Regions from separate parts of the Delftia sp. RIT313 genome, predicted to be linked through region 2. Evidence: predicted binding sites of a transcription regulator. Region 2 holds the regulator's gene; each other region holds the start of a gene.

Region 1 (4,493 bases), on a different contig from region 2:
GGTGGAGAACTCGCCCAGGAACAGCGAGATCATCACCAGCACGGCGCCGCCCGTGGTCATCCAGAAGCTGAAGTTGTTCAGGAACGGGAAGGACACGTCGCGGGCGCCGATCTGCAGCGGCACCAGATAGTTCATCAGGCCGGTCACGAAGGGCATGGCCACGAAGAAGATCATGATCACGCCGTGTGCCGTGAAGATCTGGTCGTAGTGGTGCGGAGGCAGGTAGCCCAGGTTGTCGCCGAAGGCCATGGCCTGCTGCAGGCGCATCATCAGCGCGTCGGCAAAGCCGCGCAGCAGCATGACCAGACCGAGGATCATGTACATGATGCCGATCTTCTTGTGGTCGATGCTGCACAGCCAGTCGCGCCACAGCGGGCCCCACAGGCGGAACTTGGTGAGCAGGCCCAGCACGGCAAGGCCGCCGAGCACCACGGCGATGAAGGTCGCCAGCACGATGGGCTCATGCGCCATCGGGATGGAGTCCCAAGTGATGCGTCCCAGCAGCCAGTGGGCCTGTGCCGGGGAGGTATGTTCAGACATATCGAGTCTCTTAGGTCGTGATGGGAGCGGGCGGCGGTCTGGCCGTCGTCCGCGTCCGCTAACTGCTTATTGCTGCGCAGCGGCTGCGGAGCCGTCGCGCTGGTCCAGGAAGGCCACGACGCGGTCGGCGTTTTGCACCGTGCACACATCCTGGGGCAGGTTCATGCCCACGGCCTTGAGATAGGCTTCGCCGCCGGCAGCGTCGATGGCCATCATGTGATGCATGCACATCTTGCCTTCTTCGACACAGCGGTTGAGCACCTTGTCGTACAGGCCTTCGTCCACCGTGGCGAAGCGCTCGACCGGGTTACGCTCGCTGGGCTTGACCAGGTTCAGGTAGGTATCGCGCGTCAGGGCCTTGCCTTCGGACTTGGCCTTGGCAACCCACTGATCGAACTCTTCGTTGCTCAGGCCATGGAACTTGAACGTCATGCCCGAGAAGCCGGCGCCGCTGTAGTGCGATGCCAGGCCGTGGAACACGCCGGGCTTGTTGATCACGGCGTTCAGCTCGGTCTGCATGCCGGGCATGGCATAGATCATGCCGGCCAGGTCAGGCACGTAGAAGGAGTTCATCGTCGAGGTGGCGGTCAGCTTGAAGTGGATGGGACGATCCACGGGAGCGGCCAGCTCGTTGACGGTGGCGATGCCTTTTTCAGGGATGAAGAACAGCCACTTCCAGTCCATGGCCACGACCTGCACCTCCAGCGGCTTGACATCGGTGCTCAGCGGCTTGGTGGCCGAGACGCGGTCCAGCGGACGGTAGGGGTCCAGCTTGTGGGTGCTGATCCAAGTGATGGCGCCCAGCGCGATGATGATCATCAGCGGCACGGACCAGATCACCAGCTCCAGCGTGGTGGAGTGGTGCCATTCGGGGTCGTAGTGGGCCTCGGTGTTCGACTGGCGGTATTTCCAGGCGAAAAGCAGCGTGAGGATGATCACCGGGATGATGATGATCAGCATCAGCAAGGTGGCCGTGACCACCAGGTTGCCTTGCTGCGCGGCGATGTCGCCGGCGGGGTTGAGCACGACGGCTTTGCTGCAGCCAGTGAGACTGGCTGTCAAAGCGGCCGCGGTGAGCCACGCAGGCCCACGGAGTTCCTTGATTTTTAGCATGCTAGGGGCGCAACAAGAGCGCGTTTACATAGAAACGCGGATTACAAGATCCGGGCAAATGTATTACGAAGTATAAATTTGTCCATTGGACATTTTGTCCAACGTCAAGGAGAACCCGGGAACTTTCTGCTACCTGGGCGGGTGCACGGCAGGTGCCTGGCGGTCCGGAGGCCGCATTTTCGCGTCGCGCGCAGCAGGACAAACACCGAGGCCGGTCGAGGTGGAAACCGCCTTGCGCCAGATCAAGCGAGGGCGTAGAACAGAGCTGTCAGTGAGACGAGACAAGGAGCATCCATCTATGAGCGGCCTCGACACAACTGCAAGCTTCCCCGGCGGAAGCTATGAGAGCAAAGAATCTCTGTCCCGCGCCGACACCCACGAAGATGTCACGCCCAACGAAATCGCCGTCGGCGTGATCATCGGGCGATCCTCGGAGTACTTCGACTTCTTCGTGTTCGGCATCGCCTGCGTGCTGGTCTTCCCGGCACTGCTGTTTCCCTACCTTTCCAAGCTCGACGGCACGCTGATGTCGTTCGCCATCTTCTCGCTGGCTTTCGTAGCCCGGCCGCTGGGCACGGCGCTGTCCATGGCCGTGCAGCGGCGCTGGGGGCGGGCGACCAAGCTGACACTGGCGCTGTTTCTGCTGGGCGTGTGCACCGTGGGCATGGCCTTCCTGCCCAGCTACCAGCAGGCGGGGGTGAACGCCATCATCGTGCTGGCGCTGCTGCGCATAGGCCAGGGCATTGCGCTGGGCGGCTCGTGGGACGGCCTGCCGTCGCTGCTGGCCATGTCGGCGCCCAAGAACCGGCGGGGCTGGTATTCGATGATGGGCCAGTTGGGCGCGCCGCTGGGCTTCGTGCTCGCGGCAGGGCTGTTTGCCTTCATCTACGCCCATGTGGGAGCCGACGAGTTCCTCAGCTGGGGCTGGCGCTATCCCTTCTGCGTGGCCTTTGCCATCAACGTCGTGGCACTGTTTGCCCGGCTGCGCCTGGTCGTGGGCCAGTCCTACACCGAACTGCTGCAGCAGCGTGAGCTGGAGCCCATGGGTGTGCTGCCGCTGATGCGCGACGAGGGTCGCAACGTGGTGATCGGCGCGTTTGCCGCCCTGGCCAGCTTTGCGCTGTTCCACCTGGTGACCATCTTCCCGCTGTCCTGGATCTCGCTGTACTCGGACCAGTCGGTGACCCATGTGCTCGGGGTGCAGATCGTGGGCGCCTTCTGTGCGGCTGCCGCCATCATGGTCTCGGGCTGGCTGGCCGACCGTGTGGGCCGGCGCAACACGCTGGGCACCATGGCCTGCCTGATCGGCATCTTCAGCTTCCTGGCGCCCTGGCTGCTGGGCAGCGGAACGATGGGCAACAACGTGTTCATCATCGTCGGCTTCATCCTGCTGGGCCTGTCCTATGGCCAGGCGGCAGGCACGGTGACGTCCAACTTCCCCTCACGCTATCGCTACACGGGTGCTGCGCTGTCCTCGGACATGGCTTGGCTGGTGGGCGCGGCATTCGCTCCGCTGGTGGCCCTGGGCGTGTCCTCGCGCTTCGGACTGGTGGCGCTGGGGATCTATCTGCTGTCGGGTGCGCTGTGCACGCTGGCGGCGCTGGGCATCAACCGCGCCATCGAGACGCGCGACTGAACGGGCCCTTGTAAGCCAAAGGCCGGCTCTGCCGGCCTTTTTCGTTGTGACTTCGCCTCAGGGGTTTTCACCGTAGCGCTGCTTGAAGTCGAATTCGAGCCTGTCGCAGTCCTGCACCGATTCAAACTGCTGCGTCTTGCGCTCGGCCTCTGGCCGCGCGGTTTCCTTGCGGCAGATCTTGATGGTTTCGCGCTCCACCCAGCGCGCCTCGCCTTCGGGCGTGGACAGCAACTGGCCAGCCAGCATGAGCACAGCGAAGAAGGCCACGGGCAGGCCGATGAGCCAGGGCACGATGCGGCTTTTTGGCGGCTTGGGCGATTTCGGCGGTGTTGGCGGTTTGGCCGGATCGGATCCGTTGGCGCTGGCAGCGGTGGCCGGTTCGCTGGAATGGGGCTCGGGTGTCTGTGGTTGCGCCATGGTGTGCTTGCTGTGGTTCCGGCTGGCGATTATCCAGGGCGCCCATCGCGCGCAGTCTGAGCGGGATCAGGGAACGGCGAGATCGCCTGTGCTAGCCATCTCCCTCATCTCCTGCACCAGCCATTTATCCAGCGCAAGAATGTCGGCCCTGCGCCCCGGATGGTGCGCCATCCACAGCTGCAGGCGCCGCGGACCGGCCAGTCGCGCGCCGCTGTTGCGCGCGCATGTCAGCGATCCGGTCAGTGACGGGTTGGAGATCGTGCTCAAGGGCGGGCAGATGGGAGGAGAGGCCTTCTTTGGCCACGTGCGTGATAGAGGCCAGGCAGGGCTCGCTGCCGCAACCATGGGGCAAACCTATAATGCGCGTTGGTCCCGACGGGACACCCTCCCGCCAGGGACAGCGCCCCGCGTGCGCGCTCCGAACTCCTAGACACCATGAGCACACCCACTTTCACCGTTGCCGACATTCGCAAGAGCTTTCTGGACTTTTTCGCATCCAAGGGCCACACCATAGTGGAGTCGAGCCCCCTGGTGCCCGGCAACGATCCGACGCTGATGTTCACCAACTCGGGCATGGTCCAGTTCAAGGACGTGTTCCTGGGCACCGACAAGCGCCCCTACAAGCGCGCCACCTCGGTGCAGACCTGCCTGCGCGCAGGCGGCAAGCACAACGATCTGGAAAACGTGGGCTACACGGCCCGCCACCACACCTTCTTCGAGATGCTGGGCAACTGGTCCTTCGGCGACTACTTCAAGCGCGAGTCGCTCAAGTGGGCCTGGGAGCTGC
Region 2 (4,493 bases):
CGAGCCCCATGATCAAAGCGGTCCAGAGCAGCGACAACAGCATGGGGCCTAGATGATCCTCGAAAACCGCGCCCGGTTCTTGTCCGCCTGCAGATATCGGTCAAACAGCATGGCCACGCCGCGCACGAAGTACCAGCCCATGGGCGTGACCTGGAAGCCCTCGTCGCTGATCTGCACCAGGCCCTTGGCCTGCAGGTCCTCCAGGGCCGCCATCTCGGGCGCGAAGTACTCGCGAAAGCCTAGCAGCCAGGCCTGCTCCATGGGCTCGAACAGCACGGCGCCCTGGCACATGATGGCCATGATGACGGCGCGGCGCACCAGGTCGTCGCGCGACAGCGCCAGGCCCCGCACCACGGGCAGGTGGCTGGCGTCGATGGCGTCGTAGTACTCCTCCAGCGTCTTGGCGTTCTGGCTGTAGCTGGCGCCCACCTTGCCGATGGCCGACACGCCCAGCGCGATCAGGTCGCAGTCGGGCTGGGTGCTGTAGCCCTGGAAGTTGCGGTGCAGCCGGCCCTGGCGCTTGGCCACGGCCAGCGAGTCCTCCGGCAGGGCGAAGTGGTCCATGCCCACATAGACATAGCCACCGTCCATGAACGCGGCGATGGAACGCGACAGCATGGCCAGCTTGTCGGCCCCCTGGGGCAGATCCTCGGCCGCAATGCGCCGCTGCGGCTTGAAGCGCTCGGGCAGGTGGGCATAGGCATAGAGCGCGATGCGGTCGGGCCGCAGCGCGTTGACCTGGGCCAGCGTGCGCTCGAAGGATTCGGGCGTCTGCTTGGGCAGGCCGTAGATCAGGTCCACGTTGATGGAGGCAAAGCCCAGCTGCCGCGCGGCCGCCACCAGCTCGAACACCTGCTCGGCCGGCTGCACGCGGTGCACCGCGATCTGCACCTGCTCGTCGAAGTCCTGCACGCCGAAGCTCAGGCGGTTGAAGCCCAGCTCCTTGAGCACGACCAGGCGCTCGACGCTGACGGTGCGCGGATCGACCTCGATGGAGTACTCGCCACCCGGCTCCAGCTTGAAATGCTCGCGCAACAGGCCCATCAGCGTGCGCAGCTCGTCGTCGGAGAAGAAGGTGGGCGTGCCGCCGCCCAGGTGCAGCTGGCTGACGGTCTGGCCCTTGCCGCAATGGGCCGTGTGCAAGGCCATCTCGCGCGCCAGATAGTCCAGGTAGACGGCGGCGCGATCGTGGTGGCGCGTCACGATCTTGTTGCAGGCGCAGTAGTAGCAGAGCGACTCGCAAAAAGGCACGTGCACATACAGCGACAAAGGCGTGGCACGCGCTGCGGTACTCGATTTGCGTTGTTGCAGCGCCAGGATATAGTCCTCTGCACCAAAGGCCTCGACAAAGCGGTCGGCGGTAGGGAACGAGGTGTATCGGGGCCCCGGTACGTCAAAGCGACGCAGCAGCTCTGGGGTGACAGCGGTCATGGGTTTTTTCCTCTAATACCTCGACTGTGCCGCAGCACATCGGTCATGTCCTTGACTCATATCAAGAGTTGTTTGAGGGACTGCTGCGACAATTTGATCCAACTCATCGCAATCCACGAGGTCACCGCCGGCACGCTGTGTGCCGCTGATGTTTATCACTCCATGAACCTTCAGACCATCAAAGCCTCCTGCTCCAACTGCAACCTGCGCGAACTGTGCATGCCCATGGGCCTGGATGCCGAGCAGATGCAGCGCATCGACGACATCGTGGCCACGCGCCGCAAGGTCAAGCGCGGAGGCCTGCTGTTTCGCAACGGCGAGACATTCACCTCGCTGTACGCCATCCGCACCGGCTTCTTCAAGACCTGCGTGGCCACCGAGGATGGACGCGACCAGGTCACGGGCTTTCAGATGGCCGGCGAGATCATCGGCCTGGACGGCATCGTCAACGACCACCACACCTGCGATGCCGTCGCGCTGGAAGACGCCGAAGTCTGCGTCATGCCCTTCGACAAGCTGGAAGACCTGTCGCGCGAGGTCACGGCCCTGCAAAACCATGTGCACAAGGTCATGAGCCGCGAGATCGTGCGCGAACACGGCGTGATGCTGCTGCTGGGCAGCATGCGCGCCGAAGAGCGCCTGGCCGCCTTCGTGCTCAACCTGGTGCAGCGCCTGCATGCGCGGGGCTTTTCCAAGTCCGAACTGGTGCTGCGCATGACGCGCGAGGAAATCGGCAGCTACCTGGGCCTGAAGCTGGAGACGGTGAGCCGCACCTTCTCCAAGTTCGCGGACGACAACATCATCGAGGTGCGCCAGCGCCATCTGCGCATCCTGGACACGGAGGCGCTCAAGCGCATCGTCAACAGCCAGCAGTGCCAGTGAGGCTGCAAGGGCGGCAAGCATTCATCCGCCAATGAACAAGGCCCGCGACAGCGGGCCTTGTTCATTGCGGCGGGCTCTCGCTCAGTCCCGCCCCAGCCCCTGCATGGCCAGGTCCGGGTCGGGCTCGGAGACCACGCCGTCATTGAGATCGCGGGCCGAGCGGCCCAGCATGGTGGTCATCAGGCTGGAGAGCATGGTCACGCCCCAGAAGGCGAAGAAGGCCAGCGTGTAGATGCCCTGGCGCGACCAGCCCAGGTCGCCGAGCCAATGCAGCTCCAGGGGGTCCACAAAGGCAAAAACCAGCATCTCCATCACGGCGGCTGCCAGAAAGGCAGGCCAGGCAATCCACATCCAGCGTTGGGCCAACATCAGCGATCTCCTTGTGCTGTCGAGGGGTCGCCTTCATTGTGCGCCGCGCCAACGCATGGCGCCAAGCCCCGCAGCGCCCTGCACGCCTGTAGGAAACCCTCACCCGTCGCGCATGCCGGAGATGCGATCCGCCATGCAAAAAGGCCGCGACTGCGGCCTCTTGCAGGGGTGCACGGCGATCAGCGGTCCGTGGGGTGATCGTGCGCGGGCGTGGCCGCATGGTTGCGGCCGGTGACGGCGGGCGCCATGCTCTTGGGCACTTCGCGCACGCCATCGGCACGCTCGTTGATCGTGATGCCGTTGCGGTAGTAGTCGGGGTCGATCACGGGATCGGCGCCATTGATGGCGATGATGGCCGTGATCACGGCAGCGACCACCACGGCCGCCGGGCCGGCCACCACCAGCCAGACATGGCCGAACTTCCACCAGGGCTTGCCGGCGTCGGGGTGCGAGGGAGCCTGCGCGGGCGCGGACACTGCGGGACTGGAAGACATGGGAAACCTCTTTCTTTCAGGCGGCAGGCGCGGACCTTGCCGCGCCTGCCAGGAACATCACCGGGGCACCAGGAAGACGGCCTTTTCGGACGCGCGTCCCGCGCCCGAATGCACGGCATCGATATCGAAGAATACGGTGTGCGAGCCCGGCTCGGCCGAACCGTAGGGAATCTGCAGGCGCGCCGCAATGCCGCGCGTCTCGGCCGGGCCGACCTCGACTTCCTGCTCGGACGCCAGCTCCAGCCCATCGAGGCCGTGGGCGCTGATGCGGTAGCGCTGGGCCTGCTCGGTGGCATTCATGATCTGCAGGCGGTAGACATTCTCCAGCTTGCCGCCCGCCACGATGCGCGACAGCGAGGCGCGGTCGCGGATCACGTCCACCTTGACCGACTGGCGCAGCGCCAGGCTCACGATCATGGCCACGCTCAAGCCGATCAGCACGGCCGAGTAGATCAGCACGCGCGGACGGAAGATGCGGCGCAGCACCTGGGCACGCCGCCACAGGCCGGCCATGGCGTTCTGCGTGGTCAGGCGGATCAGGCCGCGCGGGTACTCCATCTTGTCCATGATGGAATTGCAGGCGTCTATGCACAGGCCGCAGCCAATGCATTCGTATTGCAGACCGTTGCGGATGTCGATGCCCACGGGGCAGACCTGCACGCACATCTTGCAGTCGATGCAGTCGCCCAGGCCCTGGGCCTTGTAGTCCACCTTCTTGGTGCGCGGCGCACGCGGCTCGCCCCGGCCCGTGTCGTAGCTGACGATCATGGTGTCCCGGTCGAACATGGCGCTCTGAAAGCGCGCATAGGGGCACATGTACTTGCAGACCTGCTCGCGCATGTAGCCCGCGTTGCCATAGGTGGCAAAGCCGTAGAACAGCACCCAGAACATCTGCCAGCTGCCCTGCAGCGCCAGCAGCTCGCCGCCCAGCTCGCGGATGGGCACGAAGTAGCCCACGAAGGTGAAGCCGGTCCACAGCGCAATGGCGATCCACAGCAACTGCTTGAGCGACTTCTTCCAGGCCTTCTCGAAGGTCCAGCCGTTCTTGTCCAGCCGCATGCGCGCGCTGCGGTCGCCTTCGACCTTGCGCTCCACCCACATGAAGATCTCGGTGTAGACCGTCTGCGGGCACGAGAAGCCGCACCACAGGCGCCCGGCCACGGCCGTGAACAGGAACAATGCCAGCGCCGAGATGATCAGCAGGCCCGCCAGGTAGATGAAGTCCTGCGGGTACAGCACCAGCCCGAAGAGATAGAAGCGCCGCGTTCCGAGGTCGAACAGCACCATCTGGCGCTGGCCCCACTCCAGCCAGGGCAG
Region 3 (4,493 bases), on a different contig from region 2:
TGCTGCGCGTGGACATCGAAGAGTTCAGCCAGGTCTTCGACGCGCCCGGCTCCAGTGCCGGCGTCGTGCGCCTGCGCGCCACCCTGGTCGAGCAAAGCGGTGCCGTGGACCGCCTGCTGGGTCAGAAGCTGTTCGAGGTGCGCAGCCCTGCCGCCTCCGGCGATGCCGCAGGCGGCGCGAAGGCGCTGGCGACGGCGGCCGATGCCGCCATTGCGCAGATCGATGCGTGGCTGGGGCAGCAGGGGCACTGAGCGGTAGCTTTGGCCGCCAGCCCGCCGTTTTTCCTTTCTTCCCCTCTCAACAACAGCCGATTGGTGCACTGCACTGTTCGGCTGTTTCTTTGTGGAGTGGACTCAGGTTCGAGCCGCTTTGTAGAGGCCACGTCGGGGCGATTGCAGCGCTTGTGAGCCTGACCGCGCTCCTTCAAGCAAAAAGCCCAGCAGAGCTGGGCTTTGGCAGGGTGAAGGCCCTACGCCTGAGTTACGCCTGAATCAGGAGGATTTGACCCTCAACTCCCTTGTGTAGACCACCTTGCTGGAGCTGCTACGCGTGCGGAGTAGGCCGGTGTTCACTGCCTTGCGGGCAGCCATCAGCGCAAGCGACATGCTGGCCTGTTTCAGGCTGAGCACTTCGGTGTTGATGTCAGTGCGTTCTTTGGTAAGCATGGCAGGCTCCTGTTGAATGAATCTTAGCGACGATGCTTTGCGATGGGGCCTTAAGCATCTTTGCTCGGCAATGCTTCATCGAACGGCCCACTCTCCGGCTGTCATTGCACTTGCTCAACCGCCACGGCGCAGGGGCGGACATACGGGGAAAAGGCTGGGTACTCAGGGCAGGGGCGGGCCGCGCCTGACCCAGCGCTTCCCGCGCGTCCGTCAGGGGCTGTAGTCCCGATCCCACCGTCTCGGCTGCCCCTGGGACGACCGTCAACACTAGGTCCAGACTACGACGCGCAGCCCCCAGGTTTTTTACAGTGGAACCGTCGCTGATGCAGATCGCGGCTTTGAAAAAACAAGGCCTGATTGCACAGCGCTACTTCAACATCACTGAAAGGACCAAGCCATGAATGAAGACCGCATCAAGGGCAACTGGAAGCAATTCACCGGCAAGATCCGTGAGCAATGGGGCAAGCTCACCGATGACGATCTGGATGTGATCGCCGGCAAGCGCGAGCAATTCCTGGGCAAGCTGCAGGAGCGCCAGGGCCTGGCCCGCGACGCTGCCGAAAAGCAGCTGACCGACTGGCAAAAGCGCAACCCCGACTTCCGCTTCGAAGACTGACGAGGGTGGACTGCGGATGGGCTGGACGCCCTGGCCGGCGCCGCCATCCGCTCCTCGACAGCCAGCGTGCCTGTGGGCGCGCACCAATGGCCCGCCGCCGCAGGCACCAAGGGCCGGTTCAGTACAAATACAAGGAGTTCCATCATGCAAACACCGCAACGCTTTCGCCATATGCTTTCCGCTGTCGCCCTGGGCCTGATGGCCTCCGGCGCCATGGCCATGACCAATGCGGAGCACACGGCCGCCAAGAACCAGATCGAGGCCGATTACAAGGCTGCCAAGGAACAGTGCAAGCCGCTCAAGGACAACGCCAAGGACGTCTGCGAGAAGCAGGCCAAGGGCCAGGAAAACGTGGCCAAGGCCGAACTGGAATCGCGCCGCAATCCTTCGCCCAAGAACAGCGAAAAGGCACTCAAGGCCAAGGCTGATGCGGACTACGACATCGCCAAGGAAAAGTGTGACGACCTCAAGGGCGACGCCAAGGATGTCTGCGTGAAGGATGCCAAGGCCGCCCACGTGCACGCCGTGGAAGCCGCCAAGGTGAACAAGGCCCAGGCCGAGCCCGCTTCCAACTCCGCAGCCAAGGCTGCCAACGTGGCCGAAACCCGCAAGGACGCTGCCGAGGAAACCCGCGAAGCTGACTACAAGGCTGCCAAGGCCCGTTGCGACACCATGAGTGGCGCTGCCAAGGACACCTGCGTGGCTGACGCCAAGCGGAAGTTTGGACAGTAAGCTGGTAGGCACCCCCTGAGGCGCTGCGCGCCTTACCCCCGTGGCACGGCGCCTCTCTACTTGCTTCGCAAGGGATGGGGACGGCACCTTCGCCGCGAGGCGGCTCTTGCTCGGTGCCCCTGGCCTTTTGGCCGCGCCAGTTTTATCCGCCTTGACCAAGCCCCGCTCGCGGGGCTTTGCTGTTTTCGGGTTGGCTGATGTGGGTCAAACGGGTTGGGCGGTGCTGTTCCTAAGCTGCAGGCTTTCACGATGAAGGCAGGAGAAGCATATGGCCGTGCTGGAATGGAGCGGAGCGCTGGCATTGGAGTTGCCGGCCATGGACGAGGTGCATCAGGAGTTCGTCCTGCTGCTGGCCGAGGTGGAGGCTGCCGATGATGCGCAGCTGTGCGCGCGCTGGGATGAGTTGATCGCGCATACGCAGGTGCATTTCGACCAGGAAGACCGCTGGATGCAGTCCACGCGCTTCACCAGCACTAACTGCCACAGCCTGCAGCACAAGGTGGTGCTGCAGGTGATGCGCGAGGGGGCGAGCAAGGCGGCGGCCGGTGATCTGGCCGTGATCCGCAGCATGGCGGGCGAGCTGGCGGCCTGGTTCGTGCACCATGCGCAGACCATGGATGCGGCGCTGGCCCTGCATCTGCGCAGTGCGGGCTTCGATCCCGCCACGGGCTCCCTGGCGCACCCTGAGGCCTTGCCCGAGCAGCCCATCACGGGCTGCGGCGGTGCCTGCGACGGCAGCGCCGACCGCGCGCGGACCGTGCCGGCCTGAACCGATCTGAACCGGCAGTAAGGCCACCAGTCAGCCAGCCCGCTCAGGGCACGATCGCGGGCGATGCCAGGATGGGGAAGATCTTCACCAGCCCGCCCGCCATCACCTCCACGGCCAGGGCCGCGAGGATCAGGCCCATGAGCCGCGTCATCACGTTGATGCCGGTCTTGCCCAGCACGCGGGCGATCGGGTCCGCCAGCGAAAAACAGACCATCACCACCAGCGCCACCACCACGCCATAGCCCACCAGGGCCAGGTGCTGCCAGATGGTGCGTGCCTGGTCGGCGTAGATCACCACGGTGGACATGGAGGCCGGCCCCGTCAGCAGCGGAATCGTCAGCGGCACCACGGCAATGCTGTTGCCCATGGCGGCCTTTTCCGCGCCAGCGACCAGCGTGGGCGCGTTGGGCCGTTCCTCGGCCGGGCGGGCGTTGAGCATGTTCATCGCGCTGATCAGCAGCAGCAGGCCGCCGCCCACCTGAAAGCTCTGCAGCGAGATGTTGAAGAAGTCCAGCACCTGCAGCCCGATGATGGCGCAGGCCGCGATCACGCAGAACGAGGCCAGCGCCGCCGTGCGAATGGTCTGCTGGCGCTGCTGGGCGCTGAATCCCTCGGTGTAGTGGATGAAGAAGGGGACGATGGCCAGCGGGTTGATGATGGCCACCAGCGTGATCAGCGGTTTGAGGTCCATGGAGAGCCTTAGAGGTTGCCGCCCGAAATATCGACCAGGCTGCCCGTGGTGTAGTGCGAGCCATCCGACATCAGCCAGAGGATGGCGTCGGCCACCTCCTCGGCCCTGCCGCCGCGCTGCATGGGCACGTTGGGCGCCAGGCGCTCGACGCGGTCGGGTTGTCCGCCGCTGGCGTGGATGTCGGTCTCTATCAAGCCGGGCCGCACGGCGTTCACGCGTATGCCCTGGGCGGCGACTTCCTTGGCCAGGCCCAGCGTCATCACGTCCAACGCGCCCTTGGCGGCCGCATAGTCCACGTACTGGCCTGGTGCGCCCAGCCGCGAAGCGATGCTGGAGACGTTCACGATGGCGCCTCCCCTTCCGCCATGGCGGGTGCTCATGCGCCGCACGGCTTCGCGCGCGCAGATGAAGCTGCCGATGGTATTGACGCGGAACATGCGCTCCAGCCGCTGCACGCTCATCTCGGCCACGGTCTGCGCGCGATCCACCACACCGGCGTTGTTGACCAGGGCATCCAGCCGGCCGAACTGCGCATCCGCCGCACCGAACAGGGCCAGCACCTCGGCTTCGTCGCCCACATCCGCCTGCACGGCCAGCGCGCGGGTGCCGGCTGTCTGCACGTCGGCCACCACGGCCTCGGCCGCATCGCGCTGTTGCTGGTAGCTGATCACCACGTCCCAGCCCCGGTGCGCAGCCATGCGTGCCGTTGCGGCGCCTATGCCGCGGCTGCCACCGGTAATGAGCACGACTTTTCGTTCCATCGAATGTCTCCTGTGAAAGAATTGCCGCACGGGCCGGCCCGCCGCCATTACAGCATTGCGGGGCGCGTCCGCCCACCGGGAAATCACAACAGGTTCTCAGACAGAAAGGAACGCGGACATGGGCAGTTTTGTGCAGTTGACTTCGTTGGATGGCACGGCTTCGCCGGCCTGGGTGGCGCGGCCCGATGTGCCCGCGCGCGGCGCCGTCGTGGTGCTGCAGGAGATCTTCGGCGTCAACGCCCATATCCGCGCCGTGGCC

The links. Region 2 encodes FNR, which switches genes on or off when oxygen is low (the NO sensors DNR and NnrR bind a similar motif). Its sites were predicted from a motif close to TTGATNNNNATCAA; they were not measured.
Region 1: cyoA (ubiquinol oxidase subunit II) is a predicted target of FNR. The motif match lies at 1,748-1,761, and genes of this name have one in related genera.
Region 3: BW39_RS28230 (hemerythrin domain-containing protein) is a predicted target of FNR. The motif match lies at 2,208-2,221, and genes of this name have one in related genera.

Annotation. Positions count from the first base shown of each region.
Region 1 is NZ_JFYT01000054.1:49,804-54,296, reverse strand. It holds gene cyoB (cytochrome o ubiquinol oxidase subunit I) at 1-540, opposite strand, end outside; gene cyoA (ubiquinol oxidase subunit II) at 607-1,653, opposite strand; gene BW39_RS16185 (MFS transporter) at 1,952-3,289, shown strand; gene BW39_RS16180 (hypothetical protein) at 3,347-3,706, opposite strand; gene BW39_RS31705 (hypothetical protein) at 3,773-3,973, opposite strand; gene alaS (alanine--tRNA ligase) at 4,142-4,493, shown strand, end outside.
Region 2 is NZ_JFYT01000002.1:102,939-107,431, forward strand. It holds gene BW39_RS02310 (sulfite exporter TauE/SafE family protein) at 1-43, opposite strand, end outside; gene hemN (oxygen-independent coproporphyrinogen III oxidase) at 49-1,431, opposite strand; gene fnr (fumarate/nitrate reduction transcriptional regulator Fnr) at 1,594-2,313, shown strand; gene BW39_RS02325 (hypothetical protein) at 2,395-2,682, opposite strand; gene BW39_RS02330 (FixH family protein) at 2,862-3,176, opposite strand; gene ccoG (cytochrome c oxidase accessory protein CcoG) at 3,234-4,493, opposite strand, start outside.
Region 3 is NZ_JFYT01000105.1:10,351-14,843, reverse strand. It holds gene BW39_RS28245 (ABC-type transport auxiliary lipoprotein family protein) at 1-251, shown strand, start outside; gene BW39_RS31585 (hypothetical protein) at 492-665, opposite strand; gene BW39_RS28240 (CsbD family protein) at 1,063-1,281, shown strand; gene BW39_RS28235 (hypothetical protein) at 1,426-2,013, shown strand; gene BW39_RS28230 (hemerythrin domain-containing protein) at 2,282-2,782, shown strand; gene BW39_RS28225 (MarC family protein) at 2,826-3,473, opposite strand; gene BW39_RS28220 (SDR family oxidoreductase) at 3,482-4,234, opposite strand; gene BW39_RS28215 (dienelactone hydrolase family protein) at 4,353-4,493, shown strand, end outside.